3 regions of the Pseudomonas sp. GW823-FHT05G12 genome follow, and region 2 is predicted to be linked to each of the others. Evidence: predicted binding sites of a transcription regulator. Region 2 holds the regulator's gene; each other region holds the start of a gene.
What was found. Region 2 encodes sigma-54, which starts transcription at its own class of promoters, with help from an activator protein. Its sites were predicted from a motif close to ANTGGCATNNANNTTGCTNT; they were not measured.
Positions count from the first base shown of each region.

Region 1 (6,815 bases), 1.5 Mb from region 2:
CGATGATCGACTGGTACAGCGGGGTCATGTCTTCGGCCATGGCAGTGTGGTCCAGGCCGGCAATGCCGTTCAGGGCCGAGGCGTAGACCACTTTGAAGTCCAGCTGTTCGTCGGTGGCACCGAGGTTGTCGAACAGGTCGAAGATCTGGTCCAGAACCCAGTCAGGACGTGCGCCCGGACGGTCAACCTTGTTGATCACGACGATTGGCTTCAGGCCGGCTTCGAAAGCCTTCTTGGTCACGAAGCGGGTTTGCGGCATCGGGCCGTCCTGGGCGTCGACCAGCAGCAGCACGGAGTCGACCATCGACATTACACGCTCAACCTCGCCACCGAAGTCGGCGTGGCCGGGGGTGTCGACGATGTTGATGTGGTAGCCGTTCCAGTTGATGGCGGTGTTTTTCGCCAGAATGGTAATACCGCGCTCTTTTTCCTGGTCGTTGGAGTCCATGACGCGCTCGTCGTTGAGCTCGTTACGCTCCAGAGTGCCGGACTGACGCAGGAGTTTGTCGACCAGAGTGGTTTTACCATGGTCAACGTGGGCGATGATGGCGATGTTACGCAGATTTTCGATCACAAGTGTATCTCGATCAGAGGATTCGGTTGCCGCCCAGTGTAGGCGGCCAATATGTACCGTTTAAGGCTCAGCGGGCCCGGCGGTCGGGAGGGCGATGGCGAATACTGCCGCCATACAGCCCCGGCGTCTTATGTCGGACGATAAACACGCACATTGGCATGTCCCTCACTGAGCAGATGGTGTGCGTGCAAACGGCTCATCACACCCTTGTCGCAATACAGCAAGTACTGGCGCGTGGGGTCCAGGTGCTTGAACTTGCTGTTGATGGCGTAGAACGGCATGGCCTGGACTTCGATACCTTCCAGCACCAGAGGTTCGTCTTCCTGGGCATCGGGGTGGCGAATGTCGATGACGATCTGGCCTGGCAGCGCCTCGGCCACTTCCTCGATTTCGATGTCCTTGCCCAGCTCATCGATCACATGATCGATGGAAATGAACTTGGCGCGCTCAAGAGCGCGCTCCAGCACGGCCATGTCGAACTGCTTTTCTTCGTGCTCCATGCGGTGACGCTTGGCATGGGTGGTCGGGTTTACCGAGATCACGCCGCAGTATTCCGGCATGTGCTTGGCAAAGTCCGCGGTGCCGATTTCGGTGGCCTGGTCGATGATGTCCTGCTTGTGGCTGGCCAGCAGCGGGCGCAGCACCAGCTTGTCGGTGGCCGAGTCGATGATCGACAGGTTCGGCAGGGTCTGGCTGGACACCTGGGAAATCGCTTCGCCGGTCACCAGCGCGTCGATCTGCAGGCGGTCGGCCATATGGGCGGCGCCGCGCAGCATCATGCGCTTGAGGGTCACGCCCATGTAGCTGTTGTCGACCTTGTTGAGGATCTCGCCAACCACTTCTTCGAACGGCACGCTGATGAACAGTACGCGCTGGCTGCTGCCGTATTTTTTCCACAGGTAATGGGCCACTTCCATTACGCCCAGCTCGTGGGCACGGCCGCCGAGGTTGAAGAAGCAGAAGTGGGTCATCAGGCCGCGGCGCATCATCTGGTAGGCCGCAACGGTGGAGTCGAAACCACCGGACATCAGCACCAGGGTCTGCTCCAGGGCACCCAGCGGATAACCGCCGATGCCATTGTGCTGGTTGTGGATCACGTACAGGCGCTGGTCGCGGATTTCGATGCGCACCAGCACTTCAGGCTTTTTCAGCTCGATCCCGGCGGCGCCACACTGCTGGCGCAGCTGGCTGCCGACGTAACGGTCGACGTCCATCGAGGTGAAGTCATGGTGGCCACCGCGTTTGCAGCGCACGGCGAAGTGCTTGCCGGCCAGCAGGTGGCCGAAGTGGTGCTTGCACTTGGCGACGATGTCGTCGAAGTCACCCAGCGGGTATTCCTCTACCTGCAGGAAGTGGGTGATACCCGGGGTGCAGGTGAGGCGTTCGATCATCTCGCGCTGGACTTTTTCGTCTTCGACGCGGGTGACCACCTCGAGATTGTCCCAGACACCATCGACCGCGAGCTCAGGGTCGAGATCCTTGAGCACGTTGCGGATGTTCTTGCCAAGCTGGCGGATGAAGCGCTTGCGCACCGGCCGGCTTTTGATGGTGATTTCTGGGAAGACTTTGACGATAAGTTTCATTGGTTAACAGCGCGCGCAGGGCCTGCCGAAAATGAGGGGCGCGAATTATATCGGAAATTGCTCAGGATTTGACCAACTTTTGATCAGAAGCTTTGAGATAAATGCAGAGGCCAGGTTTTGCAGCGCCTGTTCCGGCCCTTTCGCGGGTAAACCCGCCCGTAGGAGCGGGTTTACCCGCGAAGAGGCCCTAGAAGCTGGCACGCCACACGCCACGCACCTTATTGGTGCGATACGATCAAAAAACGCATCGTAAGGGTGCACTTTTACCCGCTAACCCAACGACAAATGCCCGCAAACGCCCCCTTTTATCCCACCCTCGCCATTTTCGGGCACTGGCATGCAATTTGCTCCCTTGTGAGGCAGGTAAGCTTGGCCGACTATCCGCGCCCGGCAACACCCTTTTTCCAGGGCAGCGGCCCACCGCGCTCTAGACCATCCGGAGGACAACATGTCGAAGTCGGTTCAACTCATCAAAGATCATGACGTCAAGTGGATTGATCTGCGTTTCACGGACACCAAAGGCATTCAGCACCACGTGACCATGCCGTCGCGTGATGCGCTGGACGAAGACTTCTTCGAAGTCGGCAAGATGTTCGACGGTTCCTCCATCGCTGGCTGGAAAGGCATCGAAGCTTCCGACATGATCCTGATGCCGGTCGACGAAACCGCCGTTCTGGACCCGTTCACCGAAGAACCAACCCTGATCATCACCTGCGACATCGTCGACCCGTCGAGCATGCAGGGCTACGACCGCGACCCACGCGCCATCGCCAAGCGCGCCGAAGAGTACCTGAAGAGCACCGGCATCGGTGACACCGTATTCGCCGGCCCAGAGCCTGAGTTCTTCATCTTCGACGAAGTGAAGTTCCACTCGGACATCTCCGGTTCGATGTTCAAGATCTTCTCCGAGCAGGGCTCGTGGATGACCGGCGCTGACGTGGAAGGCGGCAACAAAGGCCACCGTCCAGGCGTGAAAGGCGGCTACTTCCCGGTTCCGCCGTTCGACCACGACCACGAAATCCGTACTGCCATGTGCAACGCCCTGGAAGAAATGGGCCAGACCGTTGAAGTTCACCACCACGAAGTGGCGACTGCCGGCCAGAACGAAATCGGCGTCAAGTTCAACACCCTGGTGAAGAAGGCTGACGAAGTACAGGCGCTGAAATACGTCGTGCACAACGTTGCCGACGCTTACGGCCGTACCGCCACCTTCATGCCGAAGCCACTGTACGGCGACAACGGCTCGGGCATGCACGTGCACATGTCGATCTGGAAAGACGGCAAGAACACCTTCTCGGGTGAAGGCTATGCCGGCCTGTCCGACACCGCCCTGTACTTCATCGGCGGCATCATCAAGCACGGTAAGGCCCTGAACGGCTTCACCAACCCGTCGACCAACTCGTACAAGCGTCTGGTCCCAGGCTTCGAAGCCCCGGTAATGCTGGCCTACTCGGCTCGCAACCGTTCCGCCTCGATCCGTATTCCTTACGTTGGCAGCCCGAAAGCCCGCCGTATCGAAGCACGCTTCCCGGACCCATCGGCCAACCCGTACCTGGCGTTCGCGGCCCTGCTGATGGCTGGCCTGGACGGCATCCAGAACAAGATCCACCCAGGCGACGCGGCCGACAAGAACCTGTACGACCTGCCGCCAGAAGAAGCCAAGAACATCCCGCAAGTGTGCGGCAGCCTGAAAGAAGCTCTGGAAGAGCTGGATAAAGGCCGTGCGTTCCTGACCAAGGGCGGCGTGTTCTCCGATGACTTCATCGATGCCTTCATCGAGCTGAAGAGCGAAGAAGAAATCAAGGTCCGTACCTTCGTACACCCGCTGGAATACGAGCTGTACTACAGCTGCTGATCTGATTGGCGCCTCGCGCCGATGACATGATCACGACGGCCTCCCTCGGGAGGCCGTTTTTGTTTTCATACATGCGAATCAGAACGCCCCTACAAGCAGCAGTTGGTCAACTGCGCACAATCCATTCTCCCTCTGAATGGAGAACACCATGCGCCTGGCCATCACGTCACTTTGCTTGCCGTTTGCCTTGATCGGCTGCATCGCTCCTGAAGCCTCCCAGCCTGAATTCAACCCACTCCTATCCAACATCGAGTACCGACTGGAGCTGGCCAGCTCGGTTGCACTGCACAAGTGGGAACACAACCTTGCCGTAGCAGCGCCCGAGCGCGAGCGCGAAGTCCTTGCCCTGGTGCGCCAGCAGGCTGCCGACCATGACCTCAGCCCTGAACGCGCCGCAGCTTTCTTCAGCGACCAGATCGAGGCCAACAAGCTGGTGCAGTACACCTTGCTCGATCGCTGGGTCATGCTAGAGCAGAGGCCATCAGCAGCCGTCCTTGATCTGGTCGACCAACTGCGACCTCGTCTGGACAAGCTTCAGACAACACTTCTATTCGAGTTGGGGCGCTTCGACCGGCACCCTCCAAAGGACTGCGCGCGGAAACTCGCCAACGCCCTGCACGCCCGCACCAATGACCCGATACGCCACCTAGCCCTGGTCCGCGCAACCGCACAGCTGTGCCCGAAACACTAGACGCGCCAATGCTCTATATTGGTGCATAACAACGCCGAACGCTCCGCCATGCACCCCAAAACAGGTCGCGCGGAGCGCCCGCTCAGCAAATTTTGATCCGATTGAGCGCAAATCCAGGCCTTTCTCAGCTATTTCCGCTTCTTTTCGGAGCCTTGGTTTGTTTCTTGCATTTTTTGCAGGAAGAGAGTCTCGCATCAGCGGATCCACAGCACGCCCGGATCTGGCCCCAAGTGCCAGGCAAGCGCCAAACGAGGTCAACGACGCCTTATGACCATCAGCGATGCACAGCACCGTCTGCTTCTGGACAACCTGACCACCGCCACGTTGCTGCTCAATGCCGAGCTGCGCCTGGAGTACATGAACCCGGCCGCAGAAATGCTGCTGGCCGTCAGCGGCCAGCGCAGCCATGGGCAGTTCATCAGCGAGCTGTTCACCGAATCGACCGAGGCGCTCAGTTCGCTGCGCCAGGCGGTCGAGCAGGCGCACCCGTTTACCAAGCGTGAAGCGCAGCTTACATCGCTGACCGGGCAGACCATCACCGTCGACTACGCGGTAACGCCGATACTGCATCAAGGCCAGACCCTGCTGTTGCTCGAGGTGCACCCGCGGGACCGTCTGCTGCGCATCACCAAGGAAGAGGCCCAACTGAGCAAGCAGGAAACCACCAAGATGCTGGTGCGCGGCCTGGCCCACGAAATCAAGAACCCCCTTGGCGGCATCCGCGGAGCGGCCCAGCTACTGGCCCGCGAACTGCCCGAGGAAGGGCTGCGCGACTACACCAATGTGATCATCGAAGAGGCCGACCGCTTGCGTAACCTGGTCGACCGCATGCTCGGCTCGAACAAGCTGCCGTCGCTGGCCATGACCAATATTCACGAAGTGCTGGAGCGGGTGTGCAGCCTGGTCGATGCCGAAAGCCAGGGGTGCATCACTTTGGTGCGCGATTACGACCCAAGCCTGCCGGACGTGCTGATCGACCGAGAACAGATGATTCAGGCCGTACTCAACATCGTGCGCAACGCCATGCAGGCGATCAGCTCGCAGAATGAGCTGCGCCTGGGTCGCATCACCTTGCGCAGCCGCGCCCTGCGCCAGTTCACCATCGGCCACGTGCGTCACCGCCTGGTAGCGCGGGTAGAGATCATCGACAACGGCCCAGGCATCCCGCCGGAACTGCAGGAAACCCTCTTCTATCCCATGGTCAGTGGCCGCCCGGACGGTACCGGGCTGGGCCTGGCCATTACCCAGAACATCATCAGCCAGCACCAGGGCCTGATCGAGTGTGAAAGCCACGCTGGCCATACCGCCTTCTCGATTTACCTGCCTCTGGAACAAGGAGCCACCGCCTCATGAGCCGAAGTGAAACCGTATGGATCGTCGACGATGATCGCTCCATCCGCTGGGTCCTGGAAAAAGCCCTGCAACAGGAAGGCATGACCACCCAGAGCTTCGACAGCGCAGACGGTGTCATGGGGCGCCTGGCACGTCAGCAACCCGACGTGATCATTTCCGACATTCGTATGCCTGGCACCAGCGGCCTCGACCTGCTGGCGCAGATCCGCGAGCAGCACCCGCGCCTGCCGGTCATCATCATGACCGCCCACTCCGACCTGGACAGCGCCGTGGCCTCGTACCAAGGCGGTGCCTTCGAGTACCTGCCCAAGCCATTCGACGTCGACGAAGCGGTATCGCTGGTCAAGCGCGCCAACCAGCACGCCCAGGAGCAGCAAGGCCTGGATGTGCCACAGAACCTGGCGCGCACCCCGGAAATCATTGGTGAAGCCCCGGCGATGCAGGAGGTGTTCCGCGCCATCGGCCGCCTCAGCCACTCCAACATCACCGTGCTGATCAACGGCGAGTCCGGCACCGGCAAAGAACTGGTGGCCCACGCCCTGCACCGGCACAGCCCACGCGCAGCATCGCCGTTCATTGCCCTGAACATGGCTGCCATCCCCAAGGACTTGATGGAGTCGGAGCTGTTCGGCCATGAGAAAGGCGCCTTCACAGGTGCTGCCAACTTGCGTCGCGGCCGTTTCGAGCAGGCCGATGGTGGCACGCTGTTCCTCGACGAAATTGGGGACATGCCTGCCGACACCCAGACCCGCCTGCTGC
Region 1 covers NZ_CM179501.1:5,636,034-5,642,848, forward strand. Annotated here, with positions in the region: gene typA (translational GTPase TypA) at 1-574, opposite strand, end outside; gene thiI (tRNA uracil 4-sulfurtransferase ThiI) at 703-2,157, opposite strand; gene glnA (type I glutamate--ammonia ligase) at 2,606-4,012, shown strand; gene aroQ (gamma subclass chorismate mutase AroQ) at 4,161-4,703, shown strand; gene glnL (nitrogen regulation protein NR(II)) at 4,971-6,056, shown strand; gene ntrC (nitrogen regulation protein NR(I)) at 6,053-6,815, shown strand, end outside.
Region 1: the regulator sigma-54 is predicted to act here: its motif matches at 2,489-2,508, upstream of glnA (type I glutamate--ammonia ligase).

Region 2 (6,815 bases):
CTATAGCACCGCTGACAGCCCCGCCCCAAGGCCGGACAAGCAGTCGTTCAGCCCCGGGACAGGCTTTGGTGGTATTCACTGCAACAATCGAGGAGGTGAGGGTTTTCATCATTGCGCGTATAATCGTTGCCCTTTCATCAGGCATTGCTTTTTCGACATGAGCCAATCCAGCGAGCTGATCCAATCCGCCCAACGCACTCTGCGCCTGGAACTCGAGGCCGTAGAGGGCCTTTTGGCGCGCATCGACGACAATTTCGTCAAAGCCTGCGAACTGATTCTGGCCAGCAAGGGCCGGGTCGTCGTGGTCGGCATGGGCAAGTCCGGGCACATCGGCAACAAGATCGCCGCGACCCTGGCCAGCACCGGCACACCGGCGTTTTTCGTGCATCCGGCCGAAGCCAGCCATGGCGACATGGGCATGATCACCCGTGATGATGTCATCCTTGCGCTGTCGAACTCCGGCAGCACCGCCGAAATTGTCACCCTGCTGCCGTTCATCAAGCGCCTTGGCATCAAGCTGATCAGCCTGACCGGCAACCCGGACTCGCCGCTGGCCCAGGCCGCCGAGGTCAACCTTGACGCACGTGTCGAACAAGAGGCCTGCCCGCTGAACCTGGCACCCACCTCCTCCACCACGGCAGCGCTGGTACTGGGCGACGCCTTGGCCATCGCCTTGCTCGAAGCCCGCGGTTTCACCGCCGAGGACTTTGCCTTCTCGCACCCTGGAGGCGCGCTGGGCCGCCGCCTGCTGCTGAAGGTCGAGAACGTGATGCACGCCGGCGACGACCTGCCTCAAGTACCACGCGGCACCCTGCTCAAGGACGCGCTGCTGGAAATGTCCCACAAAGGTTTGGGCATGACCGTGATCGTCGAAGCCGATGGCAAACTGGCCGGGATCTTCACCGACGGTGACCTGCGCCGCAGCCTGGACCGCAATATCGATGTGCACACCACCCTGATCGACCAGGTCATGACCGTTCATGGCAAGACTGCGCGTGCCGACATGCTCGCCGCCGAAGCCCTGAAGATAATGGAAGACCACAAGATCAACGCCCTGGTGGTGGTGGACCGTGAAGACCGCCCGACCGGCGCCCTGAACATGCATGACCTGCTGCGCGCCGGCGTAATGTAAAGGAGCGATGGAATGAACCAGGACCTCATGCAACGCGGCAAAGGCATCAAGCTGGCAGTGTTCGACGTGGACGGCGTGCTCACCGACGGCCGCCTGTACTTCCTCGAGGATGGCAGCGAATTCAAGACGTTCAATACCCTCGACGGCCAGGGCATCAAGATGCTCATGGCCTCGGGCGTGACCACCGCGATCATCAGCGGGCGCAAGACCCCCGTGGTCGAACGCCGGGCCAGGAACCTCGGTATCCCGCACCTCTACCAAGGCCGGGAGGACAAATTGGTGGTGCTTGACGGCCTGCTCGCCGAACTGGGCCTAAGCTATGATCAAGTGGCTTACCTGGGCGACGACCTGCCCGACCTGCCGGTGATTCGCCGGGTGGCTCTGGGCATGGCCGTAGCCAACGCCGCACCGTTCGTACGCCAGCACGCCCACGGCGTGACCCAGGCACGTGGCGGCGAAGGCGCGGCCCGTGAATTCTGCGAATTGATCATGCAGGCCCAGGGCACCCTGGACGCTGCCAACGCCAACTACCTGTAAGGCTGCCCATGCTCAGCAAGAAAGCCCGAAACATTGCGCTGCTCGGGGCGATAGCCGCCCTGTTGGTAGCCATTGGCTACTGGAATGTCAGCCCGGAGAGCTTCCTCGACAAGCCCGTGGCCCAGGTCGACGAAAGCGCCATCGATTACTACGCGATCAACGCCCACAGCGTGCAGTTCCTGCCCGACGGCAAGCTGCAATACGAAATGACCGCCGACAGGATCGAACACCTCAAGACCAGCGAAATCACCCAGGTGACCACACCGGACCTGCACCTGTACCGCGGTACCGAGTACCCGTGGCATGTGCAGAGCACGCGCGCCGAGGTCAATCCTGACGGTACCGAGGTCGAACTGATCGACAAGGTGCGGATTGCCCGCACCGATGAAAAGCAGCGTGAAACCATCATCACCAGCTCACGCATGACCGTGTTCCCGCAGAAGCAATATGCGCAGACCGAGCAAGCCGTTAGAATCGACGGCGCCGGAGGCACCACTACGGGCAAAGGCATGAAAGCGTATTTGAAAGAAGGCAAGATGGACTTGCTCTCTAACGTAAGAGGACAGTATGAGGCTCGTTAAAACCCTCCCCCTTTTGCTCAGCCTGAGCGCAGCACTGGGAAGCGCGAGCGCCCTCGCCCTGCCGAACGACCGTGACCAGCCTATCCGCATCCAGGCCGACAACGCTCACCTGGATGACAAGCAAGGCGTGGCCACTTACACCGGCGACGTGATCATCACTCAGGGTTCTATGATGATCAAAGGCAACACCGTGACCATTACCCGCTCCGCCTCTGGCGATATCGACGTAGTGACCTCGGTGGGCAACCTGGCCTACTTCGAGCAGCAGCAGAGCGCAGCCAAGCCGGACAAGATGAAAGGCTGGGGCGTAACCATCCAGTACCAGTCGCAGAAGGACTTGGTCATTCTCACCGACCGCGCCAAGGTCGAGAGCGAAGGCAATACCACCGAAGGCGAAAAGATCGTCTACAACACTCAGACCCAGGTGGCGACCGCCGGCCGTGGCGGCAATGTGACAACACCCCGTCAGCGCATCGACATGGTGATCCAGCCCAAGAAGAAGGCCGAGTAAATGGCAACCCTCAAAGCCCAGCACCTGGCAAAGAGCTACAAGGGGCGGCAGGTAGTACGTGATGTCAGCCTGTCTATCGACAGCGGCCAGATCGTCGGCCTGCTCGGCCCCAACGGCGCCGGCAAGACCACTTGCTTCTACATGATTGTCGGGCTGGTCCAGGCCGAACAGGGCCGCGTACTGATCGACAACCTCGATGTCAGCCACCAGCCCATGCACGGCCGCGCCCGCGCCGGAATCGGCTACCTGCCGCAGGAAGCCTCGATCTTCCGCAAGCTGTCGGTCGCCGACAACATCATGGCCATCCTCGAGACCCGCAAGGACCTCGACCGGGACGGCCGCCGCAAAGAGCTGGAAAGCCTGCTGCAGGAGTTCCACATCAGCCACATCCGGGACAACCTCGGCATGAGCCTGTCCGGTGGTGAACGCCGCCGCGTCGAAATTGCGCGCGCCCTGGCAACCGCACCCAAGTTCATCCTGCTGGACGAACCGTTCGCCGGTGTCGACCCGATTTCGGTCGGCGACATCAAGCAGATCATCCACCACCTCAAGGCCAAAGGTATCGGCGTACTGATTACCGACCACAACGTGCGTGAAACCCTGGATATCTGCGAAACCGCTTATATCGTCAACGATGGCCGACTGATCGCCGAAGGCGACGCTGAAACCATCCTGGCAAACGACCTGGTCAAAGAAGTTTACTTGGGTCACGAGTTCCGCCTCTGACCCGGCACGTGCCTGAAGTACTGGCAAACAGCCCTGAAACTGCGGGTAAAGTTGTTACGGTACTCTAGGCAAACGCTACAATTTAAGGCATAAAACTTGCTTGATCTGGCGCTCCGGCGCCCTCGTGTAGTGGATGGCGCATGCGCGCCGGCGAACAAGGTATTAAGCCCCTGCCATGAAACCATCGCTCGTCCTAAAAATGGGCCAGCAACTGACGATGACACCTCAGTTGCAACAGGCCATCCGCCTGCTCCAGCTCTCTACCCTGGACCTCCAACAGGAAATCCAGGAAGCGCTGGAGTCGAACCCGATGCTCGAACGTCAGGAAGACGGCGAAGACTTCGACAACAGCGACCCGATGGCCGACAACGCCGAGAACAAGCCGGCCGCCGAAGTTCAGGACAACAGTTTCCAGGAAAGCACCGTCAGCGCCGACAACCTGGAAGACGGAGAGTGGAGCGAGCGCATCCCCAACGAGCTCCCGGTCGATACCGCCTGGGAAGACATCTACCAGACCAGCGCCAGCAGCCTGCCGAGCAACGATGACGACGAATGGGACTTCACCACGCGCACATCGGCCGGCGAAAGCCTACAAAGCCACCTGCTGTGGCAGTTGAACCTGGCGCCGATGTCCGACACCGACCGCTTGATTGCCGTGACCCTGATCGACAGCATCAACGGCCAGGGCTACCTGGAAGACACACTCGAAGAAATCTGCGCCGGTTTCGACCCCGAGCTGGATATCGAACTGGACGAGGTCGAAGCCGTACTGCACCGCATCCAGCAGTTCGAGCCGGCTGGCGTCGGCGCCCGCAACCTGGGTGAATGCCTGTTGCTGCAACTGCGCCAGCTACCCGCTACAACTCCGTGGATGACCGAAGCCAAGCGCCTGGTCACCGATTTCATCGACCTGCTCGGCAGCCGTGACTACAGCCAGCTGATGCGGCGGATGAAAATCAAGGAAGACGAGCTGCGCCAGGTCATCGAACTAGTGCAAAGCCTTAACCCGCGCCCTGGTTCGCAGATCGAGTCCAGCGAGCCCGAGTACGTGGTGCCCGACGTCATCGTGCGCAAGGACAGCGACCGTTGGCTGGTAGAACTGAACCAGGAAGCCATCCCACGCCTGCGCGTCAACCCACAATACGCCGGCTTCGTGCGCCGTGCCGACACCAGCGCCGACAACACCTTCATGCGCAACCAGCTGCAGGAAGCGCGCTGGTTCATCAAGAGCCTGCAAAGCCGTAACGAAACCCTGATGAAGGTTGCCACGCAGATCGTCGAGCACCAACGCGGCTTCCTCGACCACGGCGACGAAGCGATGAAGCCGTTGGTACTGCATGACATTGCCGAAGCCGTAGGCATGCACGAATCGACCATCTCGCGGGTTACCACGCAGAAATACATGCACACCCCGCGTGGCATCTACGAACTGAAATACTTTTTCTCCAGCCATGTCAGCACCTCCGAAGGCGGAGAATGCTCGTCCACGGCGATCCGCGCGATCATCAAGAAACTGGTTGCGGCGGAAAATCAGAAAAAGCCATTGAGTGACAGCAAGATCGCTGGTTTACTGGAGGCACAAGGCATCCAGGTAGCCCGTCGCACCGTCGCCAAGTACCGCGAGTCCCTCGGCATCGCACCGTCGAGCGAACGCAAGCGACTGATGTAGCCCCTGAGATGTGCCACAGCGTTTTCGTGGCAGGTGCAAGACCTGCCTCTTTATGCACGGGCAACAAAGGAGAAGCTGTATGCAAGTCAATATCAGTGGACAGCATGTAGAAGTCACCCAGCCACTGCGCGATTACGTGCTTGAAAAGCTCGCCCGCGTGGAGAGTCACTTCGACAAGATCACCAACGTGCAGGTAATCATGAAAGTCGAGAAGCTTCAGCAGAAGGTCGAGGCGACCCTGCAGATTCCCGGCGGCGAAGTGGTAGCCAACGCCGAACACGAAGACATGTATGCAGCGATCGACGCCCTGGCCGACAAGCTCGACCGCCAACTGAAAAAACACAAGGAAAAACAGCAAAGCCTGCTGCAAGGTGCAGCTGCCCGCTGATCCCCCTCATCCATGATCCGACTTGAAACCATCCTGACCCCCGGCCGTTCCCTCGTGAACGTGCCGGGCGGCAGCAAGAAGCGCGCCCTGGAAAAGGTCGCCACTGTCATCGCCGACCAAGTGCCAGAACTGGAGATGCAGGACGTCTTCGAAAAACTGGTAGCCCGGGAAAAGCTCGGTTCTACCGGTTTTGGCAATGGCATCGCCATCCCGCACTGCCGGCTTGAAGGATGCTCTGCCCCAGTCAGCGCCCTGCTGCACCTGGAAGCGCCTATCGACTACGACGCCATTGATGGCGCGCCGGTGGACCTGCTGTTTGTGCTGCTGGTGCCCGAAGCGGCCACCGATGCTCACCTTGAACTTCTGCGTCAGATCGCCAGCATGCTCGATCGCAAGGAGGTCCGTGATCGACTGCGTGCGGCCACCAGCAACGAGGCCCTGTTCCAGGTTGTCCTGGACGTACAGAACGAGCACTGAACATGCGCCTGATCATCGTCAGCGGCCGGTCCGGCTCCGGCAAGAGCACCGCCCTCGATGTCCTGGAAGACAGCGGTTTCTATTGCATCGACAATCTGCCCGCCGGGCTACTGCCGCAGTTGGCGGAAAATGCACTGATCAACACCGAATTGCTGCAGCCCAAGGTGGCGGTTTCGATCGACGCGCGCAACCTGCCCAGCCACCTGATGCGTTTTCCCGAGCTGCTTGAAGAAGCCCGCGCCCGGCACATCCAGTGCGACGTGTTGTACCTGGATGCCGATGAAGAGGTCCTTCTCAAGCGTTTCTCGGAAACCCGCAGGCGGCACCCCCTGACCAACGCCAACCGCTCGCTCGCGGAAGCCATCCGCGTGGAAAGCGACTTGTTGGGGCCCATTGCCGACCTGGCCGACCTGAAGATCGACACCACCAACCTGAACCTGTACCAGTTGCGTGACTCGATCAAGCTGCGCCTGCTCAACCAGCCCGAGCCTGGCACAGCGTTTCTGGTCGAGTCGTTCGGCTTCAAGCGGGGCATGCCGGTCGACGCCGACCTGGTTTTTGACGTGCGCTGCCTGCCGAACCCCTACTGGAAACCGGAACTGCGTGAGCACTCGGGCCTCGATCAACCCGTGATCGACTACCTGGCCGCACAACCGGATGTCGAAGACATGTACAACGACATCTCCAGCTACCTGCTCAAATGGTTGCCCCGCTTCGCTGCCAGCAACCGCGCCTACGTAACCATTGCCATCGGCTGCACTGGCGGACATCACCGTTCGGTGTACATCACCGAG
Region 2 covers NZ_CM179501.1:1,144,463-1,151,277, reverse strand. Annotated here, with positions in the region: gene AC3RCM_RS05270 (KpsF/GutQ family sugar-phosphate isomerase) at 158-1,132, shown strand; gene AC3RCM_RS05265 (KdsC family phosphatase) at 1,145-1,669, shown strand; gene lptC (LPS export ABC transporter periplasmic protein LptC) at 1,678-2,250, shown strand; gene lptA (lipopolysaccharide transport periplasmic protein LptA) at 2,237-2,761, shown strand; gene lptB (LPS export ABC transporter ATP-binding protein) at 2,762-3,487, shown strand; gene AC3RCM_RS05245 (RNA polymerase factor sigma-54) at 3,663-5,156, shown strand; gene hpf (ribosome hibernation-promoting factor, HPF/YfiA family) at 5,236-5,544, shown strand; gene ptsN (PTS IIA-like nitrogen regulatory protein PtsN) at 5,557-6,021, shown strand; gene rapZ (RNase adapter RapZ) at 6,024-6,815, shown strand, end outside.

Region 3 (6,815 bases), 550 kb from region 2:
CGGCCCAGCGGCTGGGCCGGGCTTTCCAGTGAGGCGTCCAGCTGCTGGCTGCACAACGGCATGCGCAGGCGTGGGTCTAGCGGGTTGACCTGAATTTCATAGCGGCCGGCAGTCTGGGTGGTGGACAGATAATCTTCAACGGTGAATTCAAGAAACCCTTGGGTGACACCGATAAGCTGTTCAGGCAAGGTGAACGCGTTCGCCACCGTGCGAACGCCGGGCATCAGCAGGCACAGCATGGCCAGCGGGCCAGTCAGCAGGCGTGTCAATCGTCGGGAAAATGTCGTTTTCGTGTGCATGACACTCAAAAAAGCAAAGCCCGTGCCGACTCGCTACCTGAGTTGCAACGAAAGGCTGAAACGTTAAGGAGTCTGGCATGGCGGGTGTTATGGATTCGGTCAACCAGCGCACGCAGCTGGTGGGGCAGAATCGCCTGGAATTGCTGCTGTTCCGCCTCAATGGCGAACAGCTTTACGGCATCAATGTGTTCAAGGTCAGGGAAGTACTGCAATGCCCTGCGCTGACCCTGCTGCCCAAGGCGCACCCTGTGGTGCGTGGCGTTGCCAATATTCGCGGGGCGACCATCCCGATCCTCGACTTGTCGATGGCCACCGGGTTGCGGCCGTTGCAGGAAGACACACGCAACAGCTTCGTGATCATCACCGAGTACAACACCAAGACCCAAGGCTTCCTGGTGCATTCGGTGGAGCGCATCGTCAACATGAACTGGGAAGAGATCCATCCGCCACCCAAGGGTACTGGCCGTGATCACTACCTCACCGCGGTCACCCGGGTGGACAACCGCATGGTCGAGATCATCGACGTGGAGAAGGTGCTGGCCGAAGTGTCGCCGTCGTCCGAGTCGGTATCGGCCGGTGTGATCGATGCCGAAGTGCAGGACAAGGCGGTGTTGATGCGGGTGCTGACCGTCGACGACTCGTCAGTGGCGCGCAAGCAGGTCAGCCGTTGCCTGCAGACCGTTGGGGTCGAGGTGGTGGCGCTCAATGATGGCCGTCAGGCGCTGAACTACCTGCGTCAGCTGGTGGATGAGGGCAAAAAGCCGGAAGAAGAGTTCCTGATGATGATCTCGGACATTGAAATGCCGGAAATGGACGGATATACGCTAACCGCGGAGATTCGCAGCGATCCACGCATGCAAAAATTGCACATCTGCCTGCATACTTCGCTTTCCGGGGTGTTCAACCAGGCAATGGTCAAGAAGGTCGGCGCCGATGACTTCCTGGCCAAGTTCAAGCCGGACGACCTGGCCCAGCGGGTGGTCGACCGGATCAAGGCAGCGCATTGAAGCAGCCGGGGGCATGCCCTCCGGCACCAGTGATTGAAAAGAGGCGGCAGTAGTGTCTACGGGTAATTTGGATTTCGAACAGTTCCGGGTCTTCCTGGAGAAAGCCTGTGGCATCCTGCTGGGCGAGAATAAGCAGTACCTGGTTTCCAGCCGTCTCAACAAGCTGATGGAACAACAGGGCATCAAGAGCCTGGGTGAGCTGGTGCAGCGCATTCAGGCCCAGCCGCGCGGCGGTTTGCGCGAGCAGGTGGTCGATGCCATGACCACCAACGAGACCCTGTGGTTTCGCGACACCTACCCGTTCGAGGTGTTGAAGAACAAGGTGATCCCCGAGTTCATCCGCAACAACCCCGGCCAGCGCCTGCGCATGTGGTCGGCGGCCTGTTCGTCGGGGCAGGAGCCGTATTCCATCTCGATGGCGATCGACGAGTTCGAGCGCAGCAACCTCGGCCAGTTGAAGATGGGGGCGCAGATCGTCGCCACCGATCTCTCCGGCACCATGCTGACCAACTGCAAGACTGGCGAATACGACAGCCTGGCGATTGCCCGCGGCCTGTCCCAGGAACGCCTGCAGCGCTACTTCGACCCCAAGGGGCCGGGGCGTTGGGCGGTCAAGCCGGCGATTCGCAGCCGTGTCGAGTTCCGCTCGTTCAACCTGCTCGACAGTTATGCCAGTCTGGGCAAGTTCGACATCGTGTTTTGTCGCAATGTGCTGATCTATTTCTCGGCGCAGGTGAAGAAGGACATCCTGCTGCGCATTCACAGTACCCTCAAGCCCGGTGGCTACCTGTTCCTCGGCGCCTCGGAAGCGCTGAACGGCTTGCCGGACCATTACCAGATGGTGCAGTGCAGCCCGGGGATCATCTACCAGGCCAAGTAAGCACGAAGGCCGGTATCGAGAGATGCCGGCCTTTTTGTTTGCCTATCCGCTGTTCCTGCCGAGATCCCCGTAGGAGCGGGTTTACCCGCGAAGAGGCCGGCCCTGCTGGCCATTTACCACCCGCCGTTCACCGTTGCTGCCGCTACCGTATTCGCGGGTAAACCCGCTCCTACGACGGATCGGGGGTGGACACAGGTCGGTGGTTGGGCACAGGCCGCGTGTAGGAGCGGGTTTACCCGCGAAGAGGCCGGCCCTGCTGGCCAATCTCCACCCGCCGTTCACCGTTGCCGCCGCCACCGTATTCGCGGGTAAACCCGCTCCTACGCAGATTGGTGGTGGACATACATCGGAGGTTGGACACAGACCGCCGTAGGAGCGGGTTTACCCGCGAAGAGGTCCGCCCAGGAAAACACTGACGTCAATTTTTTGTTTTGCCGCTTTTGCCGCCCATCAATTGCCGCTTTTGTCACCTCAGGCGGAAGGCCTTTGCCGCTTTTCTGGCATCAATCTGACAGTACTGCGCCGCAAAACCCCATAAACACGGGCTTTTCAGTGGTTGGCACAGCCCTTGCTATACCTTGCTCAACGAAATTCCGGTCAACCTCTGAAGGTTTCCCTGACATGAGCATCAGCTTCGACAAGGCGCTTGGTATTCACGAAAAGGCACTGGGCTTCCGCGCCCAGCGCGCTGAAGTGCTGGCCAACAACATCGCCAACGCCGACACGCCCAACTACAAGGCCCGTGACATGGACTTCGCCTCGGTGCTCGCAGCCGAAAGCGACAAGCAGCAGAGCGGCGGCCGCTTCAACCTTGACCGGACCAACAGCCGGCACATCGAAGCTGAGGGCCTGGCCATGGCCGATGAAACCCTCAAGTACCGCACGCCGCTGCAGCCGTCGATCGACCAGAACACCGTGGATGCGCAGATCGAGCAATCGAACTACACGGAAAACGCGATTGGCTTCCAGGCCAGCTTCACCTTGCTCAACAGTAAATTCAAAGGGCTGGTTTCCGCCCTGCGGGGAGAATGACCATGTCCCTTTCCAGTGTCTTCAACATTGCCGGTAGCGGCATGAGCGCACAGAACACGCGTCTGAACACCGTGGCGTCCAACATCGCCAACGCCGAGACCGTGTCTTCGAGCATCGACCAGACGTACCGCGCCCGCCACCCGGTGTTCGCCACCACCTTCCAGAATGCGCAGGCCGGCAGCAGCCAGTCGCTGTTCGAAGACCAGGGCGAGGCAGGGCAGGGCGTGCAGGTAAAAGGCATCGTCGAAGACCAGAGTACCCTTGAAGCACGCTACGAGCCGAACCACCCGGCGGCGAACAAGGACGGCTACGTCTACTACCCGAACGTCAATGTGGTCGAGGAGATGGCTGACATGATCTCCGCCAGCCGCGCGTTTCAGACCAACGCTGAACTGATGAACACGGCCAAGAACATGATGCAGAAAGTGCTGACCCTGGGGCAGTGATAGGAAGCCGACATGACCACCACCAATTCCACTACAGACGTCGGCAGCGCATACCTGACCTCGCTGCAGAAGCAGACGTCCAAGACTGACAGTTCTACCGGCGCCGCCGGCAGTGCGCTGGGCAAGGACGCGTTCCTGCAGTTGCTGGTCACCCAGATGCAGAACCAGAACCCGCTCGACCCGCAGGAAAACGGCGAGTTCGTGGCCCAGTTGGCGCAGTTCAGCAGTCTGGAAAGCATGCAGTCGCTGAACGACGCAGTGACCTACATCGCGGCTGGGCTGCAATCTTCCCAGGCCTTGCAGGCCTCCTCGCTGGTCGGGCGCAATGTCATTGTCCAGACCGACAAGGCTGTGGTCGATACCAGCAAGGACATGAAGGGCTCGGTCAACCTGACGTCGTCCAGTACCTCCACCTCGGTGGGGATCTACGACAAGGACGACAAACTGGTGCGCACCATCGAACTCGGTACCCAGAAGTCTGGCAGCATCGACTTTACCTGGGATGGCCTGAACGATGACGGTGAAGTCGCGGCCGCCGGGACCTACACCTTCAAGGCCACCGCCTCGATCGATGGCCAGGCCACGGCCATGACCACCAACCTGCCGGCCTCGGTTACCAGTGTGACCATGGGTAGCAACGGTTCGGAGATGACGCTCAACCTGGCCGGGCTGGGCAGTGTTGCGCTTTCCAAAATCCAAAGCATCGGCATCTAGGGCCTGAGCAAAACGACAGGAGTTACACATGTCTTTCAATATCGGCCTTAGCGGCCTCTATGCAGCAAACAAGGCCCTGAACGTTACCGGCAACAACATTGCCAACGTTGCCACCACCGGCTTCAAGTCGTCGCGTGCCGAGTTCGCCGACCAGTACTCCAACTCTATCCGCGGCACCAGCGCGGGCAAGACCGTGATCGGCACCGGGGTAAAGACTGCCGCGGTTTCGCAGCTGTTCACGCCAGGCAATATCAACGCCACCGGCCAGGCGCTGGACATGGCTATCGATGGCAACGGCTTCTTTGCCCTGAACGACAACGGCTCGAAGATCTACACCCGTGCGGGCGCTTTCTACAGCGACAAGGCCGGTTATGTGGTGAATGCTTCGGGTGCCAACCTGCAGGGTTATGCGGTCGGCGAGGACGGCAAGATCATCCAGGGTATCCTGACTGACCTGCAGATCGATACTTCCAACCTGACGCCGAAGCCGACCGGCCTCATCACCGAGAAGATCAACCTGAACTCGGCCGCGACCTCCCCGTCGGTGACGCCCTTCGATCCCACCAATGCCAGTTCCTACAACTTCACGTTCAATACCCCGGTGTTCGACAGCCAGGGTAATGAACACCAGATGAACCAGTACTTCATCAAGGACGACGCGACCAATACCTGGTCCATGCACACCACTATCGATGGCCGCAACCCGGCCAATCCGGCTTCCACCACGCCGCTGGTCAACGCCGTGCCGTTCAAGTCCGATGGTACGCTGGACAAGGATGCAATGACTGCGGGTGACGTCGCGGGCGGCCTGAGCATTGGCGAAGACAAGATCTTCCAGCTCAACGACTGGATCCCGGCGCAGAAAAACGCCGCTGGAGAGTGGTCGGCCAATGGCGCCATCGCCAACGCGGACGGTGTGAAGCTGGACATGCTGGGTGCCACCCAATACAACGCGTCGTCCGCAGAAATCGCCAAAACCCAGGATGGCTTCGCCACCGGTGAGCTGTCGGGGCTGAGCATCGACCAGAACGGCTACCTGTTTGCCAGCTTCACCAACGGCAAGGACAAGGTGATCGGCCAGGTGGCGATTGCCAACTTCGCCAACCTGCAGGGCCTGACGCCGATTGGCGGTACCAACTGGAAAGAGTCCTATGCCTCGGGCGTGCCGGTGATCGGCGCTCCGGACACCGGTACCCTCGGCCAGATTTCCGGTGGTGCCCTGGAGGACTCCAACGTCGACCTGACCGGCGAGCTGGTCAACCTGATCAAGGCGCAGAGCAACTACCAGGCCAATGCCAAGACCATTTCCACTGAAAGCACCATCATGCAGACCATCATTCAGATGACCTGATGATTGTTTTTGCTGTGGTGTTTGTAATTGGGGCCGCAAAGCGGCCCCAAGAATGTGAAGGTTCATGCGAATGAAGCGGCTGTCGTTACTGGCCTTGTTCCCCCTGCTGGTGCTGGTTCTGCCGGCCCCCGCTGCCCCCGCCCCGTTCTATCAATGGCAAAGCCTGGTCACCGGCCGCTACCTGTGTTCGGCCCACAACCCGGGCAAAGGCTGGGTGCGCCACTCTGGCCCCTACAACAACGCCGCCTGCCGCGCCCATTGAGCAAGCCCTTGCCGCAGGCGGCAAACATCCGCCGACAAACTGACGGTTATTGCCCCTTGCCGCGCTGAAAGCCCCGTAAACCGGGTGTTTCAGACTTGGTTCAATTATTGCTTGGAACCTGCCCAGTGACAGCGCGGCAGCTACGCGCAGAGGAGAAACTGTGGACAAGTTGCTTTATGTGGCCATGACCGGCGCCAGCCAGAACGCGCTGGCGCAGAAGGCCCACGCCAACAACCTGGCGAACATTTCCACCAACGGTTTTCAGCGCGACCTGGAGCAGGCCCGCTCGATGCCGGTGTTCGGTGACAGCTTTCCGGCGCGTGCATTCGCCATGACCGAGCGCCCGGCCACCGACTTCAGTGAAGGCCCGTTGGTCGAAACTGGCCGCGACCTTGACGTGGCGGTGACCGGCAAAGGCTTTATCGCCGTGCAGGCGCCGGACGGCAGCGAAGCCTATGTGCGTACCGGTAGCCTGAACATCGATGCCCTCGGTGTCCTGCGTGCCGGCAATGGCATGCCGGTGATCGGCAACGGTGGCCCGATCGCCATCCCGCCGGAGCAGAAAGTGGAAGTGGGTGCCGACGGCACCATCAGCATCCGCTCCATGGGTGAAGACCCGCGGGTGATGGCCGAGGTCGACCGCATCAAGCTGGTCAACCCGGACACCAAAGGCCTGACGAAGGGCCTGGACGGTCTGATCCATACCACTTCCGGCCAGCCGGCCGATGCCGACGTCAACGTGCGGGTGGTGGCTGGCTTCCTGGAAGGTAGCAATGTCAACGCTGTCGAGGAAATGACCTCGGTGCTGGCGCTGTCCCGCCAGT
Region 3 covers NZ_CM179501.1:1,696,422-1,703,236, forward strand. Annotated here, with positions in the region: gene flgA (flagellar basal body P-ring formation chaperone FlgA) at 1-299, opposite strand, end outside; gene AC3RCM_RS07840 (chemotaxis protein CheV) at 377-1,306, shown strand; gene cheR (protein-glutamate O-methyltransferase CheR) at 1,359-2,186, shown strand; gene flgB (flagellar basal body rod protein FlgB) at 2,808-3,218, shown strand; gene flgC (flagellar basal body rod protein FlgC) at 3,221-3,664, shown strand; gene flgD (flagellar hook assembly protein FlgD) at 3,677-4,378, shown strand; gene flgE (flagellar hook protein FlgE) at 4,407-5,729, shown strand; gene AC3RCM_RS07870 (hypothetical protein) at 5,800-5,991, shown strand; gene flgF (flagellar basal-body rod protein FlgF) at 6,152-6,815, shown strand, end outside.
Region 3: the regulator sigma-54 is predicted to act here: its motif matches at 2,742-2,761, upstream of flgB (flagellar basal body rod protein FlgB).